2 regions of the Paenibacillus sp. JNUCC 34 genome follow, and region 2 is predicted to be linked to the other one. Evidence: riboswitches for the same ligand, from Rfam matches in the RefSeq annotation. Region 2 holds a riboswitch; the other holds the start of a gene.

Region 1 (9,536 bases), 1.5 Mb from region 2:
GAGGGAGATCAGGTCATTGGATGGGGGGGATTTCAAGTTGCTATCGATTATGCTAGCGGACAGTTCCTTGAAGGTGTACAAATCGATTACAAGGAAACGGGAATGACCGGAGGTTTTACGATCGACAACCCTAATGCCAAATTTACATGCGGCTGTGGAGCCAGCTTTCGGACTGCCACTTACCGGGGCAAAGCGAAAAAATGCGATTGATCGTCCAGAAAAAGATGGTCGGAAATGACCTTTGTAATTATGTCTGCGTGTTATAGAGAAAAAGTGGAAGATAGGGATTGAGGAGGAATACATATTGAAAATTATTGTTACGGATGCCGCAGTGGATTGCTTTCAAAAGGACTGGGATTATCGCGTGGGAGACTATATACGTATATATGTCAGGTATAGTGGCGCCGGGGAAGACGCATTCGCATTTGGCATTACGAGAGACGAGCCACGTTATCCCGCAATATCGAATGTTTATGGCGGTATTACATTTTTTATCGAAGAAAATGACTTATGGTATTTGGATGGCCGCGATCTAACAATCGATTGCTTCCATGAGGACATTGTGTTTGTCCGTAGGTGAGCTGTCAGACCTTAATTCAAGAAGCAGACGCAAAGGAAATAAACGACTTAATGAAAGTATAAAAAACAGCATCTGCCGTTTCGTGCAGATGCTGTTGCGCTTTGAAGTTAAAATTGCTGCATCTTATATAAACACTCCACCTCAATTCTGAAGTGGAGTGTTTGACGTGAAGCTGCGCTAAACTTGTGGTTCAATATTATGATTATGCCGGAACAGGTTGGTCGGGTCGTATTTTTGCTTGAGGTCCGTCAATTTTCCGTAATTGTCCCCGTACGTATTTTTGGAGGAACGATGCATCCCGAACGGCAAACGCTGTTGCGTCTGAAGGCACGCGATTCATTCGGCCGTGGCATTCCCAGAATTGACGGGCTGGATTGCTAAAAAATATATAAACTTTAATTATCAATAGTGATATCGTAAGATTAGCGTAACTGTAAAAAAAGGAGAAATCAACCGAGGGATGAATCAGAACAACTTATTGGACGTCAAGTAATCGCAGTAGTGAACTTTCCTGTTAGACGTATTGCAGGTTTTAAATCTGAAGTGCGCAACCGAAGGAGAGATTTCAATGAAGAATATCTTTCTAATAAGACATTGCAAGGCTAAAGGGCAAGAGTCAACAGCCGATTTAACGATTGAAGGCGTAGAGCAGTCCCATCAACTTGCCGAACTTTTGCAAAGTAAAGGTATTGATTTAATTGTGACAAGCCCTTATAAACGAGCTATTGAATCTATATTACCATTATGCAATAAATTGGACCTGAGATATACGGTCGATAACAGACTTGAAGAACGAATTTTAAGTTCGAAGAACCTGGATAACTGGAAGGAACTCTTAAAAGAAACATATGAGAACCTAGAAATAGTTTACGAAGGAGGAGAATCATCCAGAGAAGCAATGAATAGAGGAATGGAAGTAATTAACGAAATTATAAATGGACCATTCCAAAATGTAGTGGTTGTAACTCATGGTGCATTAATGTCTTTGATATTGAAGTATTTTAATAATTCTATAGGATATGAAGAATGGCGTAAATTAACAAATCCTGATATTTATCTAATAAGTAAAGAAAACCAGAAATATGAAGTGGATCGAATTTGGATGTAGACTTAGTGGCAACAGTACATAACAACATATTCACACTGCGTCACTTTCGCTGAAGGAACGTTATCAGAAAAACGGATTTTAAAAGAGAGGTGAGAATTATGAATGTGGGACGAATTGTACATGTATTTAATGATAATTCCAGAAAAGAACTTTTTTCTAATAATGAGTTCCGGACTATTATAGTCAGTATTTTTTATCCTGCTGAAGTTGAAAACGCATACGATAATGAAACAAATTATGTGGAGTTATTTGAGCCATGTACACAGAATGCACTAAGCGTTTTAAAAGACATGGGAGTCGACATTGAATATTTTAGAAGTATTAAAACACAAATACATAACAATTCTAAACCGAATCTAGCTATGAATAATTACCCAGTTATTCTATATGCTCCGGCTTTTGGTGTTGTTAGGGATATGTATACATACCACATACAACAATTGGTGGATTGCGGATTTATCGTAGTATCCATCGGTTCAACATATGAATCAATTTTTTCTATTCTTCCTGAGGATCGTTTTGTTAAACAAGCGGAAGTTATATCGAAGATTAACAGTACAGATGTTCAATTTTGGAGAGAGCTATTGGAGACAAGAGTTGAAGATATTTTGTACGTGATGAATCATTTTGAGGAAATACAGTCTCAATTATCATCCAAACCATTTGACTTTGGTAACATTGGGATCGTGGGGCATTCATTGGGTGGTGCTGCTGCTTTTGAAGCAGCCAAAAGAGACACTAGAATTCAAGCAGGTGTCATGTTGGATGCTAGTTTCCATCTTTTGGACTTTAATGATAATGTACAGATAAATACACCTTTCTTAATTATGAGACAAGAAAAGTGTACGCATGATGAATTACGTAATGAATTTTCTGAAGGTATTATTACCCCCTTTGTTGATGGATTTGAAAGGCTTTATACTTTATTGTCAGGCTATAAATCTTTCGTTAAAGTTCAAGGCGCACACCATATGACATTTAGTGATGTACCAATCCATTATAAAGAAGAGCAAATATCTGAGAAGCATAAGACCATTAGCAATTATGCAACTAGTTTCTTAAGTGAGTTTATCCAAAACAAGACACTGGCCTATCAAAAATTACTAGATAGCATGCAGTTAAATAAAGTCGTTGAGATTAATAAAAAAGGAGAACCTATTTGATAGTGAGCAGGAAGACGACATTACCTGTTTACACCGTATTCGCACTGCAATACTAACACTTCTGGGTTTGCAAGAGACATTTTGATGAAGCGGTATTTGTTAAGTTGGAGGTGTTTAAGAGCATGTCGAAGGCATCTCAAGATAGCACTTAATCATATAAAAACGATTTTTCGCTGCGATCTGAATTCCTTGATCTACCTGAGGATCTTCGAGAAAAGGATTACCATTAACTATCAATTGTGATATCGTGAAATTAGTATAACTGTAAAATGGAGGCAGCAACCATGGTGACAATTGAGGATTTATGAAACTAGATATTCGTGTCGGTACTGTTATTAAAGCAGAGCCGTTCCCAGAAGCTCGAAAACCTGCAATAAAATTAGAAATCGATTTTGGTGAGATGGGGATTAAACGCTCTTCTGCTCAAATTACACAAAGATATGAACCAGAACAACTTATTGGACGTCAAGTAATCGCTGTAATGAATTTTCCTGTTAGACGTATCGCCGGTTTTAAATCGGAGGTGTTGGTCATCGGCGGTGTTCCTGCAGAGGGTGATGTGGTGCTCCTAAAACCAGATGAACCTGTTAAGAACGGTACACCTATTGCATAAGACATTAGTGAATATTTAGTTTGGGCCAAGTGTTCGTAACACTTGGTCTTTATTACATAATTAAGAAGGAGGCTGAGCAGGTCATTTCGGTTTGTCCAGGCGCACTTCTTAGGTAAAGCAAACTTGTTAGAACAAGTGAGTGATTCAAAAAGATACAAAGGAGAGATTAAAATAATATTTTCAAAAGACTATATCTTTCAAAGATATGATACAGATAGAGAAAAGATTTCTGAAATGTTGATTGCCATGAGCAGAAATAATCGAACTTTTGAATCACTGAATGAAAGCGAGAGGACACTCTCATTAGCTTGCAGGCTTGATGGAGAAGTTTGTAATGGTGGATTGTCACAGTATTTTTTGAATAGTGAAGGTGTATACATTGAAGAGACAATTAAATGTTTACAATCTCTTAATGCACATGAACATAGAGCAATATTTGATCAAGCTAGTACGGTATATTTATCAAATGAGGATGAAGAAACGAAATATAAATATTGGTCAGATTTAACCGAGAAGTACGATCAGATTGATTATAATTTAATATACAAGTTATTGATTGAATTTGTAAGAAACAATTGGAATGATTTTGAATAGTGATTTTTATGAAGAGGGAACATTACAGCTCGGAATACAAGTGCTCAATCATGTGAAGTTAATAAATATACAAAATTAGGAGGAGATTTCAGTGCCTAGTCATGATGAAATCTATAAGGACCTATCTTTTTCATATGAGGATATGGTTAGCCGGCAACCTGATTTAACGGAGTATATTAAAGAAATTAGGTCGTATAAAGGACTGGATGTTTTAGATCTAGGGGCTGGATCAGGAAGGCTTTCAAGCTTTATAGCCCTTGAAGCTAACTCACTAGTTTGTACGGATATATCTGAATCCATGTTAGAGCTTTTAGACAATAAATTAAATAATAATAGTTTGTCTCGTAATTGGACTACCGTTGTAGCAGATCATCGAAAGCTTCCAATCGACAATGCATCAATCGATTTAATTGTATCTGGTTGGAGCATTAGTTACTTAACTAACACGGGCAATATTGATTGGAAAGAGAATCTTGAGTTAATCGTTTCTGAACTTATGCGTGTCTTGAAACCTGCAGGGACAATCATAATATTGGAGACTTTGGGAACTGGAACTGAAAGCCCCAATCCACCTAAGTTTTTAACTGAATATTATTCACTTCTTGAGAGTAAATACGGTTTTTCACATCGTTGGATAAGGACAGATTATCAATTTGAAAATACAACAGAAGCTAAAGAAAATATGGAATTTTTCTTTGGCTCGGATATTTCAAGAAAGATAGATGAAAACCAGTGGTCTACCGTACCTGAATGTGCAGGAATATGGTGGAAGCATGTGTGAACGTTGAACAACCAAGGAGGATTATATGAAAATCTCAATTAGTTTGACTGACCAATCTACAAAATTTATTGTAAACAACCTATACCCGCTATATTTGCATGATTTGTCTGAAATTTGGGAATGGAAACCGAATATATATGGTGTATATGAGGATGACGATACATTGACGTTGAATGAGCAAAACAAAGTTTTCGATGTCTGGTGGGAGAAGCCATCTGTACTATTTCCGTATTTAGTTAGAGTAGATGATATCCCGGCAGGCTTTGCATTTGTAGCAACTCCACCTTACACGCCTCATGGCAGTGAATTTTTCATGAATGAGTTTTTTATGTTGAGGCCATTCCGTGGGAAAGGTATTGCTGAAGCTGCAGCGGTACAAGTGTTTAATAAACATAAAGGGTTTTGGGAACTGCAAACAAACCCGACAGAAGCAAATAAGAGGGCTCAATCATTTTGGAGAAAAACAATTCAAAATTATACTTCTGAATCACACCAAGAGGAGTTTGCCAACACAGAGAATGACGGATACAAGATCATTTTTAGATTTGATAATAGTCATTTATAGACTTGTAGATATTAATATAAAGGTGTATTGCCATAGAGAACATCCTTGCGAAATCGCAGCCGGTTCTCTATAATAGATAAACAACTTCATAACTGGATGAAGTTTACGGGAGACAGGCAATGGCTTGGCCGAAGGGGCAAAACTCTCAGGCGTTTGCATCATTCTCACAGGATTGAACGCAAGCAGGACCGTAGACGGACAGAACTCTGGAGAGACTCCGCTGATGTGGGGCACCGAAGGGGCAAGACGTGTCAATACACGTTAAAACTCTCAGGTAAAAGGACAGGGATTGCAGATTTTATGCATTATTATTCGGATTTGTGATTATTATCACCTATCGTTTTATTTGCTTTTCTGCAAAAATGTCCCCAGAGTCAAATCTATCGATTTGACTCTTTTTTCGTGTCGTGAGACACATCGATATCGATGCTGAAGAGGGGAAGAGGAATGTACATGTTAGAACAATGGTTAGACAGTGTGAATCAAATTGTATGGGGGCTGCCGCTTCTTGTATTGTTGGTGGGGACGGGGATCTTTTTCACATTCCGCCTCGGTTTGCTGCAAGTTTTTCGTCTGCCGCTGGCACTCAAGCTTATATTCACCGCAAAAAATGAAGGGCAAGGAGACGTAACTAGCTTTGGCGCGCTTGCTACCGCCCTGGCTGCCACCATTGGAACGGGAAACATTGTCGGTGTAGCGACGGCTATTCAAATGGGCGGCCCGGGAGCGCTGTTCTGGATGTGGATGGCTGCTTTTTTTGGCATGGCAACCAAATACGCCGAAGGTGTGCTGGCCGTAAAGTACCGGAAAATAGACGAGAATGGGCAAGTATCGGGTGGGCCGATGTATTATATTGAACAAGGATTGGGTGTAAGATATAAACCGCTGGCTGTTTTTTTCGCTGTGAGTGGGGTATTGGTCGCATTTTTCGGGATTGGCACCTTCCCGCAAGTCAATGCCATTGTAACGTCTACGCAGTCAAGTTTGGGTATTCCAGTCGCTGCAACTGCAGCTGTAGTGACCGCTTTGACGGCATTGGTGACCGTTGGAGGGCTCAAGAATATTACAAGGGTGACCACGAAAGTTGTGCCCATCATGGCCATTGTCTATGTGGTAACAAGCTGCATCGTGCTTATTGCTTTCGCTGACAAGATTCCATACGCTCTGTCGCTCGTATTTCAGAGCGCGTTTAATCCGACTGCGGCAGGTGGCGGATTTCTCGGCGCTACTATTATGCTGGCTATTCGCAACGGCATTGCAAGAGGTGTATTTTCAAATGAATCCGGACTTGGCAGCGCGCCGATTGCGGCCGCTGCGGCCAAGGTGAAATGGCCTGCGGAGCAGGGGCTTGTGTCGATGACGGGCACTTTTATAGACACGATTATTATTTGCACACTGACCGGATTGACTCTGATTGTAACCGGCGCATGGAATGGGGCTGCGGAAGGAGCAGAAATGACACAAGCGGCGTTTGATGCGGCATTACCGTTTGGCTCCTTAATTCTTATGTTTTGCCTCATTTTATTTGCGTTTACGACGATTCTAGGCTGGAATTATTACGGCGAGCGCTGCATCGTATACTTATTTGGCGTTAAATCAATCCTGCCTTACCGCATCGTGTTTATCGTTCTGGTCGGGGCGGGCGCGTTTATCAAGCTACAAGCGATCTGGCTGCTCGCGGATATTGTGAATGGACTGATGGCACTGCCGAACCTAGTTGCCCTGCTTGGTTTGTCTGGGGTGGTTGTAACTGAAACGCGTCTTTATCTAAGGCATATGAAACAGAGATAGGAAGGGATTTTGAAGGATTTTAATGTGAAGAGTTAACAAGATATTGCATTTCCGCTATTGGGCTTACGCCCCTTACTTAAGAGATGTATAATCAAGGAAGATGATCCAGACAACACGCGACCTGACCTAAGATAGGAGATATCTAAGGGCGGGTCGTCTTTTTTTAGGTGGTGTGTCAACATGAAAACGAGAGCGATAAATGATAGAACGAAGGATAAAGTAGAAGTAAAAGCATTAATCGATACTACGGTGATATTTAGGTCGCGTGAATACACAGACAGGCTTAATCCGGTGGGATAATGCATAATGTTAGCTAAGTACTAAATAAGAGAATTTGGTGGTGTTTCCATGAAGATATGGGTAAAACATCAAGATCCAAACAACAAGTACGGAGCTAAGTTTACTTTAGGAGATAGAGATATACTTTTGCCTGAGACTGCGATTATTTCAGTAACACGGGGAGAAAGATTCAATATTTTCAGAATTATCATAAATGGAATTGTTAATGAATTTGTAAAAAAACAACTAACAAAGAATGAAAAATTATTATATGCAGAACTCTCAGGACAACTTCAGGGTGGAATTGGTCAAACCGTTACCGTGTGGAAAGATGGGAGCTCGATGAATAATTTTAGAACCAAAGGAGCCCATAAATTTGCAACAAAATTTTTTGCATGGGTTTTTTATGGAGGTAAGGTGCAAGCCTATTTCTTAACCTGGAAAATTTCAAACCAGATTCCTATGGATCAAGAAATCGAAGAAACGATTAAGAAATATGGTAGACATTTTGATGGAGGAAAACTGATCAGACAAGCTCAAAAACCTCCAAAATAACAAATTAATCGAAGGGAATACATATATATAATGAAGGATTGGCCTGAAGGATGGTATGCGTTTCGAAGCGACAGCAAGTCAGAATGGAACAGTAGAAAAAAATAGATTAGAGAGCATTCGATTAATATGGCTTTAGTCTTCTAGAGAAGAATCGTATGAGCCTGAGATGGGAGAAACCTAACTATGAAAATCAAAGCGATAAATCATTTATGTTTTTCCGTATCCAATTTAGACACGTCCATTGATTTTTATACCCATGTGTTTGAAGCAAAGCTATTAGTAAAGGGAAGAAGGCTAGCTTATTTTGATTTAAACGGCCTATGGGTTGCCCTGAACCAAGAGGATATCGAAAGGAGTCAGAATCAAAGGACGTATACGCATATTGCTTTCACGATTGAAGAGAAAGACTTTGATCTATTATTAAATAGATTGAAAGATTTGCGTGTGAACGTATTGCCAGGAAGAGAGCGGGATGAGAAGGATAAAAAATCGATTTATTTTTTGGACCCAGATGGTCATATGTTTGAATTTCATACAGGACATCTACAGGATCGATTAGATTACTATAAGAACGATAAAGAGCATATGGAGTTTTTTGAATGATCAAGGCAATGTAGATTCAGTATTCATACCTCAAAAAATAATATCATGCTGTAAAGGAGTCGGGAAGAATGTACTATAGGCAACTATTTACAAAACTCAAAATAGAAGTACCTAGTGATTTCATAGAGATGTTGGAGCTACATAAAGAAAAACAAAATGCTAATGAGTTTACATTAAGAATAATGGATTCAGATGAGATCGTAGAACTTATTGAATTTTTATCTGATATAGAAGTGTATCAAAATATAATTCCTCTATGGACCGATGACAACTCTAATTATGTCGGCGTTTTTTATGAAGGGCCATTAAAGTACAGGGTTTGTTATCTCGATCATGAAGAAACCGATATTTCACCCGGCTTTAGAAGTGTGAGCTCATTTATTCGCACCATTGAACAAGATCCAGATCTGGATTGGAGAGAGCTAAAAAAAGAATACCCCGTAGAAATAGAAAGCAGCGTTCAGGATCTTGAAGTTGATCAGAAGTGTATTGATGAGTTGAACCGGCTCATAAGCGTAAATGAGATTGACGAGGATCTTAGATGCCAGCTTCTTTTTTCAGTCATGGCTTTGACTCCTAAAAAATACCTCGATACGCTGATCAAATATTTAGATGATGAGGATATGTACGTACAGGAAAGAGCTTGTGAAATTCTAGGACATCACAGATATGCTCCAGCCAAAGATAAGTTAATCGAGGTATCGGAATCTGGAATGCATAATGGAAAGATGGCGGCGAAAAGAGCTCTGTCAAGACTTCGAGGGTGAGGGTTCGTAAGGTTCGTGAGGCTAATGAATTATCGCTAAAAAACTGAATAAAAGGAGCTTGCTAAATGTCTGATTATTATTGGGATAAGCAAATCGAATATCTCAGAAAAACCCGTTGGTTATACTACAATGATGAT
Region 2 (9,536 bases):
AGAAAATGATCGCAACTGCGAATCAAATATATCGCCATCTGGATGATTCCAAAAAGAGAAGCATTGTGGATATCGATGCAGGTCTAATCTCCATGCAGCTTATGCTAATCGCGCGGGCAAAAGGCTATGATACCGTGCCTATGGGAGGTTTTAACCATGATAAATTTAAAGAAGCGTTTAACCTTCCTTCGAACTATGAGAGCATCATGCTGATTGCGATTGGTAAAGCCGCTCAACCGGCGCGCCAAACTGTAAGACTTCCTTTGAATCAAGTGGCTTTTTGGAATGAAATAAAATAAGGAGACGCTACGTGTAATAATCGTTCCTACAATCGTTCTTGCCTCCGAATCAAGCAGAACATGTTGCACCCTAAAACTAAGCAGGTCGCCCAAAGGATGAATCCTCGAGCGACCTGCTTTTACTTTTTTCTGTAGAATATCTGTTTTTTAAGTCTCCACTAAAGTTAGTGTCTGAAGATTATTTATATGGAAGGTAATAGGTTGCAATGATGAAGTTACGGATATGTCTAACGTCTTAAAGGGCTGCTAGAATGATCAAACATGATGTGATGAGTAATGTTGTATGTTATACAACATTGGACGAACAGAATGCTTGAACCTACTTATATTGCTGTAAATTCTACAACAATTCCTCTTGGAACGAGGTAAATCTGTCCTTTTTGTTGCATTACATGCAACAATTCGTCGTTCGCCGTGATGTCATGATATATGACTGCACTTTATACCACACTCACTGAATCTTGTTAGATTATTTGAGTAAAGCAGCGCGCGATTTGGCGTTGCATGACGGCGGTCCCATAGCCCCTTGCTCAACCTCATTAACCGCAAGTACAATTCAAGACCGGCTTGCGTGCAGCTGTAGTCTCATCAAGGCGTTTCACAACCGTTGTGTAAGGTGCATTGATGACTAGCTCTGGATTCGTTTCAGCTTCCTGTGCGATTTGAATCATTACATCGATAAAACCGTCCAGCGTTTCTTTGCTTTCGGTTTCGGTTGGCTCGATCATGATACACTCCTCGACATTCAGCGGGAAGTAAATAGTTGGCGGATGATAGCCGAAATCGAGTAATCGTTTCGCAACGTCGAGGGTCCGAACGCCGTATTCCTTTAACTTTTTGCCGGATAATACGAATTCGTGCTTGCAAAGACCGGGATAAGCGACTTCGTAATAAGGCGCCAACCTATGCATCATATAGTTGGCATTCAAGACCGCAAGCTCCGATACCCGGCGAAGACCGTCCGGCCCGTAACTACGGATGTACGTAAAGGCACGCACCAGAATGCCGAAGTTACCGTAAAAAGCTTTCACACGGCCAATCGACTGCGGCCGATCGTAATCCCAGTAAAATGTTCCGTCCTGACGTTTGGAAACAATCGGTTTAGGAAGGAAAGGGATCAACTTATCTTTTACCCCGACCGGACCCGACCCCGGGCCGCCTCCGCCATGTGGCGTGCTCATCGTTTTGTGCAGATTAAGGTGGACCACGTCAAAGCCCATGTCTCCTGGGCGGGTAATTCCCATGATCGCATTGGAATTCGCTCCGTCATAATAGAGAAGGCCGCCTGCTTCATGTACGATCTCAGCAATTTCCACGATCTGTTCTTCAAACAGACCAAGCGTACTCGGGTTCGTCAGCATCAATGCTGCTGTGTCGCTTCCAACAACAGCTCTGAGAGCATCAAGATCGACCATACCGCGCTCGTTGGATTGAATTGTAATCGTATCATATCCTGCCACTGTAGCACTGGCCGGGTTCGTTCCGTGTGAGGAGTCCGGCACGATCACTTTAGTCCGCTGCTCACCACGGCTCTCGTGATATGCACGAATCAGCATCAGTCCGGTCCATTCCCCGTGAGCGCCAGCCGCTGGCTGCAATGTCACTTGATCCATCCCGGTCAAAGCGGCGAGATCGTCTTGAAGCGTATAGAGCATTTCGAGAGCTCCCTGAATGCTTTCCTCGGGTTGATAAGGATGAATCTTGGCAAATCCGGGAAAGCGGGCCACATCCTCGTTGATTTTTGGGTTGTATTTCATCGTGCAGGAACCAAGCGGATAAAAGCCGTTATCGATGCCGAAGTTACGACGTGACAACTCCGTGTAATGGCGAATGACATCCACCTCGAACACCTCTGGAAGTTCGGCCGGTTTGGAACGCAGCATGTTTTCTGGAATCCATTCTGAAACGTCCGTTTCCGGTACGTCACAATCAGGTAAGGAATAGGCCACTCGGCCCGGTTTACTTAGTTCGAAGATCAGCGCTTTTTCCGGTTTCATACGATTGCCTCCAATTCTCCGATGAATCGCTCAATTTCTTCTTTAGTTCGCCGTTCCGTAACGGCGAGGAGCATGCGACCCTGCAGCTCAGGATAGGCTAGCCCAAGATCGTAGCCGCCGATGTAACCAGCCTTGAGAAGTTTCGCATTAACTTCTTTTAAATCAACGCCATCCGGCAATTTCACGACAAATTCATTAAAGAATGACGAAGCGAATTCTATATCTAGGGATCCTTTCGTGATGCATTCGGAGGCGTAATGTGATTTACGGACATTAAGCAATGCGACCTCCTGCATCCCCATCTTGCCAAGGGTAGACATATACACAGAGGCGCAAAGTGCCAATAATGCCTGGTTGGAACAAATATTCGATGTCGCTTTTTCGCGCCTGATATGCTGCTCACGGGCTTGCAGCGTAAGAACGAAGCCGCGCTTGCCGTCCTGATCGACCGTCTGGCCGACAATCCGGCCTGGAATACGGCGCATCAACGGCTCGGATACCGCGAAGAAACCGCAGGTTGGACCGCCAAGCGAAGCCGGTATGCCCAGGGGCTGGGCATCGCCGACAACGATGTCTGCACCTAGTTCTCCAGGTGATTCGAGCAAGCCAAGGGAAAGCGGGTTCACACTAAGCACGAGCAGTGATTTTTGGGCATGAACTAGCGGCTCAATGGCTTTTACGTCCTCAATGCATCCGAAGAAGTTCGGAGATTGGATAAGAACAGCAGCCGTATCATCTGTAATAGCAGCCGTCAAAGCATCGGTGTCGGTAACGCCGTCTTTGAAGCCTACCTCCACAACTTCAAGGCCAAGGCCGTGAGCGGAGGTGAGGAGTATTTCCCGAGCTTCCGGATGAACGGTACGGGAAATGACTATCTTCTTGCGTTTCGTAGCGCCTGACGCAAGTGCCGCCGCTTCTGCAAGAGCAGTGGAGCCGTCGTACATACTGGCATTGGCTACCTTCATCCCAGTCAGTTCGCAAATATAAGATTGAAACTCAAAAATCGCTTGCAGCTCACCTTGGCTGACCTCCGCCTGGTAAGGCGTATACGCTGTGTAAAATTCGGATCTTGAGATAACATGATTAATTACTACGGGAATATGATGATCGTACAGCCCTGCTCCCAGAAAGCTGGCATATCGTTCAAAATCTGCATTGCGAGCGGCAAGTCCGTTCATATACTTTAGAAGTTCAGGCTCACTTAGTCTTTCGGACATCGGCAGAACGCCGTCGTAACGCACCTCAGCAGGGATATCCTCAAATAGATCCTTAATCGATTTTGCCCCAACGGTAGCAAGCATTTCCGATTGATCCTGCTCAGTCATCGGCAAATAACGATGCTTCATCATAAGGTTTCTCCTTTTTTGTAAAATGGCGTCTTTACAACCACCGCTTTAAGTCGTTTGCCGCGAATTTCAATCGAGACTTCAGTCCCTACTGCAGTATATCTGCTGTCGATCAGTGCAAGACCGAGATTTCGCTTCGACGTTGGTGACTGCGTACCGCTAGTGATTTCACCGATTAGAGAATCGTCCACATACACCGGGTAATGAGAGCGGGGGATCCCGCGATCAATCAGTTCAACGCCAACGAGCTTGCGCTGTACACCTTCGTTTTTTTGAAGAGCTAATGCATCCCGTCCAATAAAGTTGCCTTTGTCCAGCTTTACGAAGTATCCAAGACCTGCTTCAAGCGGAGAAATGGTGTCTGACAGTTCTTGGCCGTACAGTGCGAGCTTAGCTTCGAATCGAAGAGTATCACGCGCACCAAGCCCTGCCGGAATCAGGCCGTTCGGCTCGCCGGCAGCGAGCAGCCCTGTCCATATGGCCGAAGCAGATTCAGCTGGGCAATATATTTCGAAGCCGTCTTCGCCGGTGTAACCGGTACGGGAGAGGAGAACGGAGGTAGCGCATACATCCGCATTTTGAATAAAATGAAAAGATGACAGTGTATGAACAGGCTCAGCGGACACCTTTGACAAAATAGCTTCGGCTTCAGGGCCCTGAAGGGCAATGAGCGCTGTTTCTGCAGAGATGTTCTGAAGGTCTACACCTTCGATGATATGGTCCTTTAACCACTGTAAATCCTTGTCAATGTTAGATGCATTCACAACTAGCATAAATTGATTATCTGAGAGCTTGTAGACTAGCAGATCGTCCACGGTGCCGCCGTTATCATTGCACATGGGAGCATATTGGGCCTGACCAACAGACAATCGCGAAACATCATTAGTAACCATTTGCTGCAAAAAAACCTCGGCGTTTGGCCCGGTTACCAGAAATTCACCCATATGGGAAACGTCGAACAGACCGGCTTGTCGGCGTACAGCTTCGTGTTCTCGAACAATTCCGTGAAACTGTACAGGCAGCTCCCAGCCTCCAAAATCGATGCAGCGGACAGATGGGAAATCCGAGTAAAGCGGGTAAAGCGGCGTTCGTTGCAATGAACTCATTTTGAGCACCTCTTTAGCATGAATTGGGACTACACAAAAAAAGACAGGCAAAAGGAATAACATACGCGCAAAGCAAGCTTTGCCGTATCATTGTCCTTCTGCTCTGTCCTTTGTACCTGAGAGTTACCTCTACACAAATTATGTAAGCAAGATATGAAGCGCGTGTGAGTTTCCCCTTTGGTGATCCTAAATGTATCAGGATTCTCTCCAGAGGTGCGTCCAGTAAAAGTCCTTTTGCCTGAGAGATTCACCGTTGTTTCGGTTTACTCCTTCGGCGTTACCCGTTAGTCGGTAATCTCTCCCAATACCTTCATCCGCTTATTCAGCTCTATTATGCTTTTTGTTCTTCACATCATTATAACCGTCGATCTCAGTAACGTGTCAACCTTTAGTTCGTCAAAAAACATTATTTTTGTCAGCTATATTGACATGATCTGCTAAGTGCTTTATCCTGTGGAAGAAATCAACCAAATTACATATGTGGATGACGATGGACGGGAGAGACCGCAGCGCCAATAAAGGCGGCGGCACCGAAGGAGCAATTCGTTACACCTGCCAGTTAACGAGTAATCTCTCAGGTAAAAGTACCGCTATCTGACGCAACTCTGGAGAGAGCGAAAGCCGCCAAAGGGGAAACGAAGGGCCGTGAAGAGACGGGCATTCATAAACTCTCAGGTACCGAGGACAGAGAAGAGGCGTGAGTCTTTTCCTGTCCTTTTTTATTCTGTTTGAATCCATTTCATATTAAGAAAAGAGGAAATTCAAATGAGTGAAATCAGAGAGCAATTGGTGTACAGCGAAGATCATGAATGGGCGTTGAAGGTGGAAGGCAACATCGTACGTATTGGTATTACCGATCATGCACAATGTCAACTGGGAGACATTGTTTTTGTAGAGTTGCCGGAGGTTGGATCAGACGTGGCTGAAGGGGATAGTATTGGATCGATAGAATCTGTAAAGACGGTATCGGAGCTTTATTGTCCGGTATCCGGTAAAATAACCAAGTTGAATGGAGATCTTGAGGCGCAGCCGGAGCTGGTGAACAGTGAACCGTACGAGGGTGGCTGGATCGCTGAAATCGAAGTTGAAGGCGATCTAGAGGAAGCGCTTGCAAAACTGCTTACTGCGGAAGCATATCGGGCTAAAGTGGATTGATTTAATTTTTTGAAATTATAAAAATTAAGATATATTATGAAAATAGCTCGTGAATGAGCGTTGTCCACGATGAAGATCGTGGACTTTTTCTCGAAGAAACGCTTTTCGTCCTTAAGCTGGATGGTTCAAAAGCGTTTCTTTTTTTGATGTAACAGATAAACGCATGCTAGAATTAACAAATGATGGATGATAGAGTCGAAGATATTTTTATAAAAGAGGTGGAAGTATGATCGAAGAATTATCTGATTATCTACAGGAATGTGACATTGAAGTTGTAGAGGTGGAGAACGTGTCGCTGCCTGCGACAAAAGAAGGAAAGCATAGCATTTTGGTTCTGCCTGGATACAATTTGGTAGAGATGATGGAAGAAACAATGGAGGAAGAAGAATCACTCTCTGCGTATGTTCGCGGTCAGCTTGAAGAAGTACATAGCCTAAGTGTCGAGGATGTATGGCGGAAGATTGTAGGGTCTCAACTTGAGTATTCAGATTTATCTTCGGAGCAGAAAAATCTGGAGGGCAAAAATTTTAATGAGATTTATCGGTCGTATTCTTTGTTATGGGATGGGCATGAGCTTTTGAGTGAAGAGCAATGTGAAACGGAGACGGAACCATTTCTTGTAACTACAGAGTGGCTGGAGGAAGGCATAGAAGAAGATGATGAGCTAATTGTTTTGACATTGCCGCAGGAATCCGGATATGAAGCACCGTTGTGGATTCCAATGGGAGGCTTTAATGAATGTCCTTTCCCAGTACATCAGTCGGTTGTTATAAAGCACTGGCAGAAGGAACATGGCATTAAACTTCTCGCTGTATCGGACGATACATGGGTTATGCAAACAGGAAAACGCCCGAAGACATATGAGGATGCATTAAAGCTGGCGAAAGAGCACTTTATTTTTTGTTCATACGTGTTGGAAGGTCATGATAGCTTAGGGGATTACGCGGATTATTTGATGAAGCATGATGTGTGGTATTTTTGGTGGGATTGATGGAGTTTGGATAGGAACCATTTAGTATAGTGTCCAACATCGACCGTTTTCATTTTCACTTCAACTGGGTAACTCACTTTGGTGCCATAGTGAAAACACCTCCAAGATTGTCTCTATATCTTACGACATAGTAGATTTCACTTGAAGGTGTTTTGATTTGTCTCACGCTATGGGGTCAGTCCCCCTATCACCAGATTGTAGGCTAGGGTCTTTTTTCAGTGTCTATAAAATAGGGTCTTGATCAGTTATTCGGAGGGGGTTGTAACAAGATTTCGTTCATGAATGGTTTGGGTAAGTTGCTTCAAACTTATGCCGTACTGCCGAGCGATATCTCTTGCAAAGCTTTGTCCTTGCGGCTTCCCGGGAGTTACTTTATATGAGCGATTGGACTCAGTTAATTTATGTTCTATTTCTTCTTTAATTCCTGCTACCATACTAATGAGCTTGCTTTCACCGGCTTGTTGGGAATTAATTTCATTAATGCTTTCTGCCAGCTCATGAAGATGTGTGGCGATAACAGCGCGAAGTCCCAACAATTTAAGCGCACAAACAATATCTTTCATTAAATAGAAACTTTCCCCTGGACTGGTTGAAGAAAATGATTCATTAAGCAAGATTAAACTGTTGGGTGTTGCGTTCTGGAAAATTTCACTTATTTTTTTGGATTCAACGCCTAGCCGTCCCGTTTCCATATTGGAGTTTTCCTCAACGTTGAAATAAGGATAAAGTCCATCTACAGGGCTAATTTCCGCTTCAACACAAGGGACATATAGCCCTGCTTGCATCAAAACTTGCGTCAAACCGATCGCTTGGGCATATGTCGTTTTTCCTCCAGAGTTAGGACCCGTTAGAATAAATATGCGACCATGATCATTAAAGATAACGTCATTGGTTACGATATGGTCTCCCAATTTTCCATCCTCATATCGTGTAGACATTCTAAGTGCAAGATTAAGATTATAATTCCCTTTCAAGTGGGCCTTTCGCTCGTCTGATGGAAGCAGAGTAGGTCTGCACATCGGCATGCCCCAATCTCGCAATTTGTGGATGAATTTAACAGCACCAACATAAAAGGCTATATCCGTCTCTAGCGAGAGAATCCAGTTGAAATGAAGATATGAATATCTTTCAATCATCGGTTGAATAGGCTTCAAAACATTTTTAAGCACCTTTTTCAAATCACGGAACAATAGTCTTCGCAGTTCGGTCTCTTCAGGCGACATGTCGTAAGTGGAAGTATCATTTTTAGAAATATGTACGGTTTCAACATGTTCTGGGTTTTTGTATAACTCGGATACGCCTTGGTACTCATTACCGCTTGCAAAAAGTTTGCCGATAAGAGAGTTCCCGGAAAATCTCTTATCATTAATAGAGACAAGTGTTGCTTCAACAGGGTTTAATTGAGCATCAAAATTAATGCCGATGGTCACGCTCGAAATTGAATCTAGCCCTTTTTGCAATTTAGGAAGCTGCTCGGATAGGTTTTTGAAGTCGAAATCTTCCGAAATTTGAATAATACGATCTCTCAGACGAATAAGTCCTTCGGATTTTAAGTGGGCTTTTTCGGTAAAGGATTTGCGTAATTGTTTTACAAAATGTACATAAATACCCAATTCCTTGAGTCTCGATACTGTTTGCAACATATCGACGCTTACGCTGGAATACTTTCCAGATACAAACCGCATATCAGCAATGATAGACAAACTCTCCTCTAGGCATAGCAACAATTCAGAGTTATTCAACAAGTCCTCTATAATATCTAACCTAAATTTTATTGTTTCAGGATCATAGCTTAGTTGTCTAAATATATTCCGAATATCGTTAAAGTGTTTGCGGTTATTGTCTATCATATGAATGATAGCGTTAAGTTCAAGCTCATTGAAGTCTTGCTCAGTTAATCTCACTCCTTTCATTTCTATTCCATGAGGAAAAATAAGATTAATACTCTCGTTTGTGAGGAGGGGCATTTGTATCCATCTCCTTTTTTTGTGGATTATAGCATATTTTACAAATCAATCACAATGAGAGGCGATTGTCCAGCCTTTAAATAGGAAATAAATATGTATTTAGAGACAGGTGTTACAATCATCTTTTTGGAAAATAAAAAAAGACCGCCAATGGCGGCCGGAAAGGCGCTTTTGACGGGTGTTGCCCTTATGCGAAAAACGAAATAGGAATCATAAAAAACTATAAGAACTGCTTGTACCGTGTATAAAACGCTATCTCGTAACCCCGCTCGCTCGACAGATGGACGGAAGCTACCTGTTCGTATCCCGCCTTACAACTTCATAATCAGCAGCCGTGTAATTCCCCATATACCACAAGGAAACCCCGTGAAGTCCATAATACTTGGCCAGCCATATCTTGGCTTCGATGCTCTGTTCATCCTCGTACCAGATCACATGACTGCCGCGGTCATCTGTAAAAGTAATTTTTTCTAAAAAGAAAGGATAGTCAAACACTGACTTGCTGCTTGTCTTAGCTGCCCGCTCTTCCACAAGCTTAATGGCCGGATTTTCAAGTACAACCGTTCCATCCTTGCGCGTAATCCATTGATTCGCTTGCTTGGAGATCCCGAGAACCAGTTTGTTCTTCGGAATATTCTCAAGCGCAGTCTGGATTGTTTCATTGACTAATGGAAG

The links. Region 2 has a riboswitch for glycine ahead of gcvT (glycine cleavage system aminomethyltransferase GcvT). Riboswitches for the same ligand answer to the same signal wherever they lie in the genome.
Region 1: it holds a riboswitch for glycine, as region 2 does, so the genes downstream of both, AC2TF5_RS18540 (alanine/glycine:cation symporter family protein) here and gcvT (glycine cleavage system aminomethyltransferase GcvT) in region 2, are expected to answer to the same signal.

Annotation. Positions count from the first base shown of each region.
Region 1 covers NZ_CM177770.1:3,943,835-3,953,370, reverse strand. The annotation lists gene AC2TF5_RS18590 (HesB/IscA family protein) at 1-210, shown strand, start outside; gene AC2TF5_RS18585 (HesB/YadR/YfhF family protein) at 305-580, shown strand; gene AC2TF5_RS18580 (BBE domain-containing protein) at 758-877, opposite strand; partial or broken gene AC2TF5_RS18575 (tRNA-binding protein) at 1,037-1,126, shown strand; gene AC2TF5_RS18570 (histidine phosphatase family protein) at 1,149-1,688, shown strand; gene AC2TF5_RS18565 (alpha/beta hydrolase family protein) at 1,787-2,851, shown strand; partial or broken gene csaA (chaperone CsaA) at 3,136-3,464, shown strand; gene AC2TF5_RS18555 (DMP19 family protein) at 3,588-4,058, shown strand; gene AC2TF5_RS18550 (class I SAM-dependent methyltransferase) at 4,150-4,839, shown strand; gene AC2TF5_RS18545 (GNAT family N-acetyltransferase) at 4,865-5,404, shown strand; glycine riboswitch at 5,601-5,700, shown strand; gene AC2TF5_RS18540 (alanine/glycine:cation symporter family protein) at 5,852-7,195, shown strand; gene AC2TF5_RS18535 (hypothetical protein) at 7,544-8,029, shown strand; gene fosB (metallothiol transferase FosB) at 8,213-8,632, shown strand; gene AC2TF5_RS18525 (HEAT repeat domain-containing protein) at 8,701-9,399, shown strand; gene AC2TF5_RS18520 (class I SAM-dependent methyltransferase) at 9,465-9,536, shown strand, end outside.
Region 2 covers NZ_CM177770.1:2,428,497-2,438,032, forward strand. The annotation lists gene AC2TF5_RS11525 (nitroreductase family protein) at 1-299, shown strand, start outside; gene gcvPB (aminomethyl-transferring glycine dehydrogenase subunit GcvPB) at 839-2,296, opposite strand; gene gcvPA (aminomethyl-transferring glycine dehydrogenase subunit GcvPA) at 2,293-3,642, opposite strand; gene gcvT (glycine cleavage system aminomethyltransferase GcvT) at 3,642-4,748, opposite strand; glycine riboswitch at 4,850-4,961, opposite strand; glycine riboswitch at 4,965-5,062, opposite strand; glycine riboswitch at 5,233-5,348, shown strand; gene gcvH (glycine cleavage system protein GcvH) at 5,514-5,903, shown strand; gene AC2TF5_RS11550 (DUF4253 domain-containing protein) at 6,130-6,894, shown strand; gene AC2TF5_RS11555 (MutS-related protein) at 7,140-8,861, opposite strand; gene AC2TF5_RS11560 (glycosyl hydrolase family 18 protein) at 9,153-9,536, opposite strand, start outside.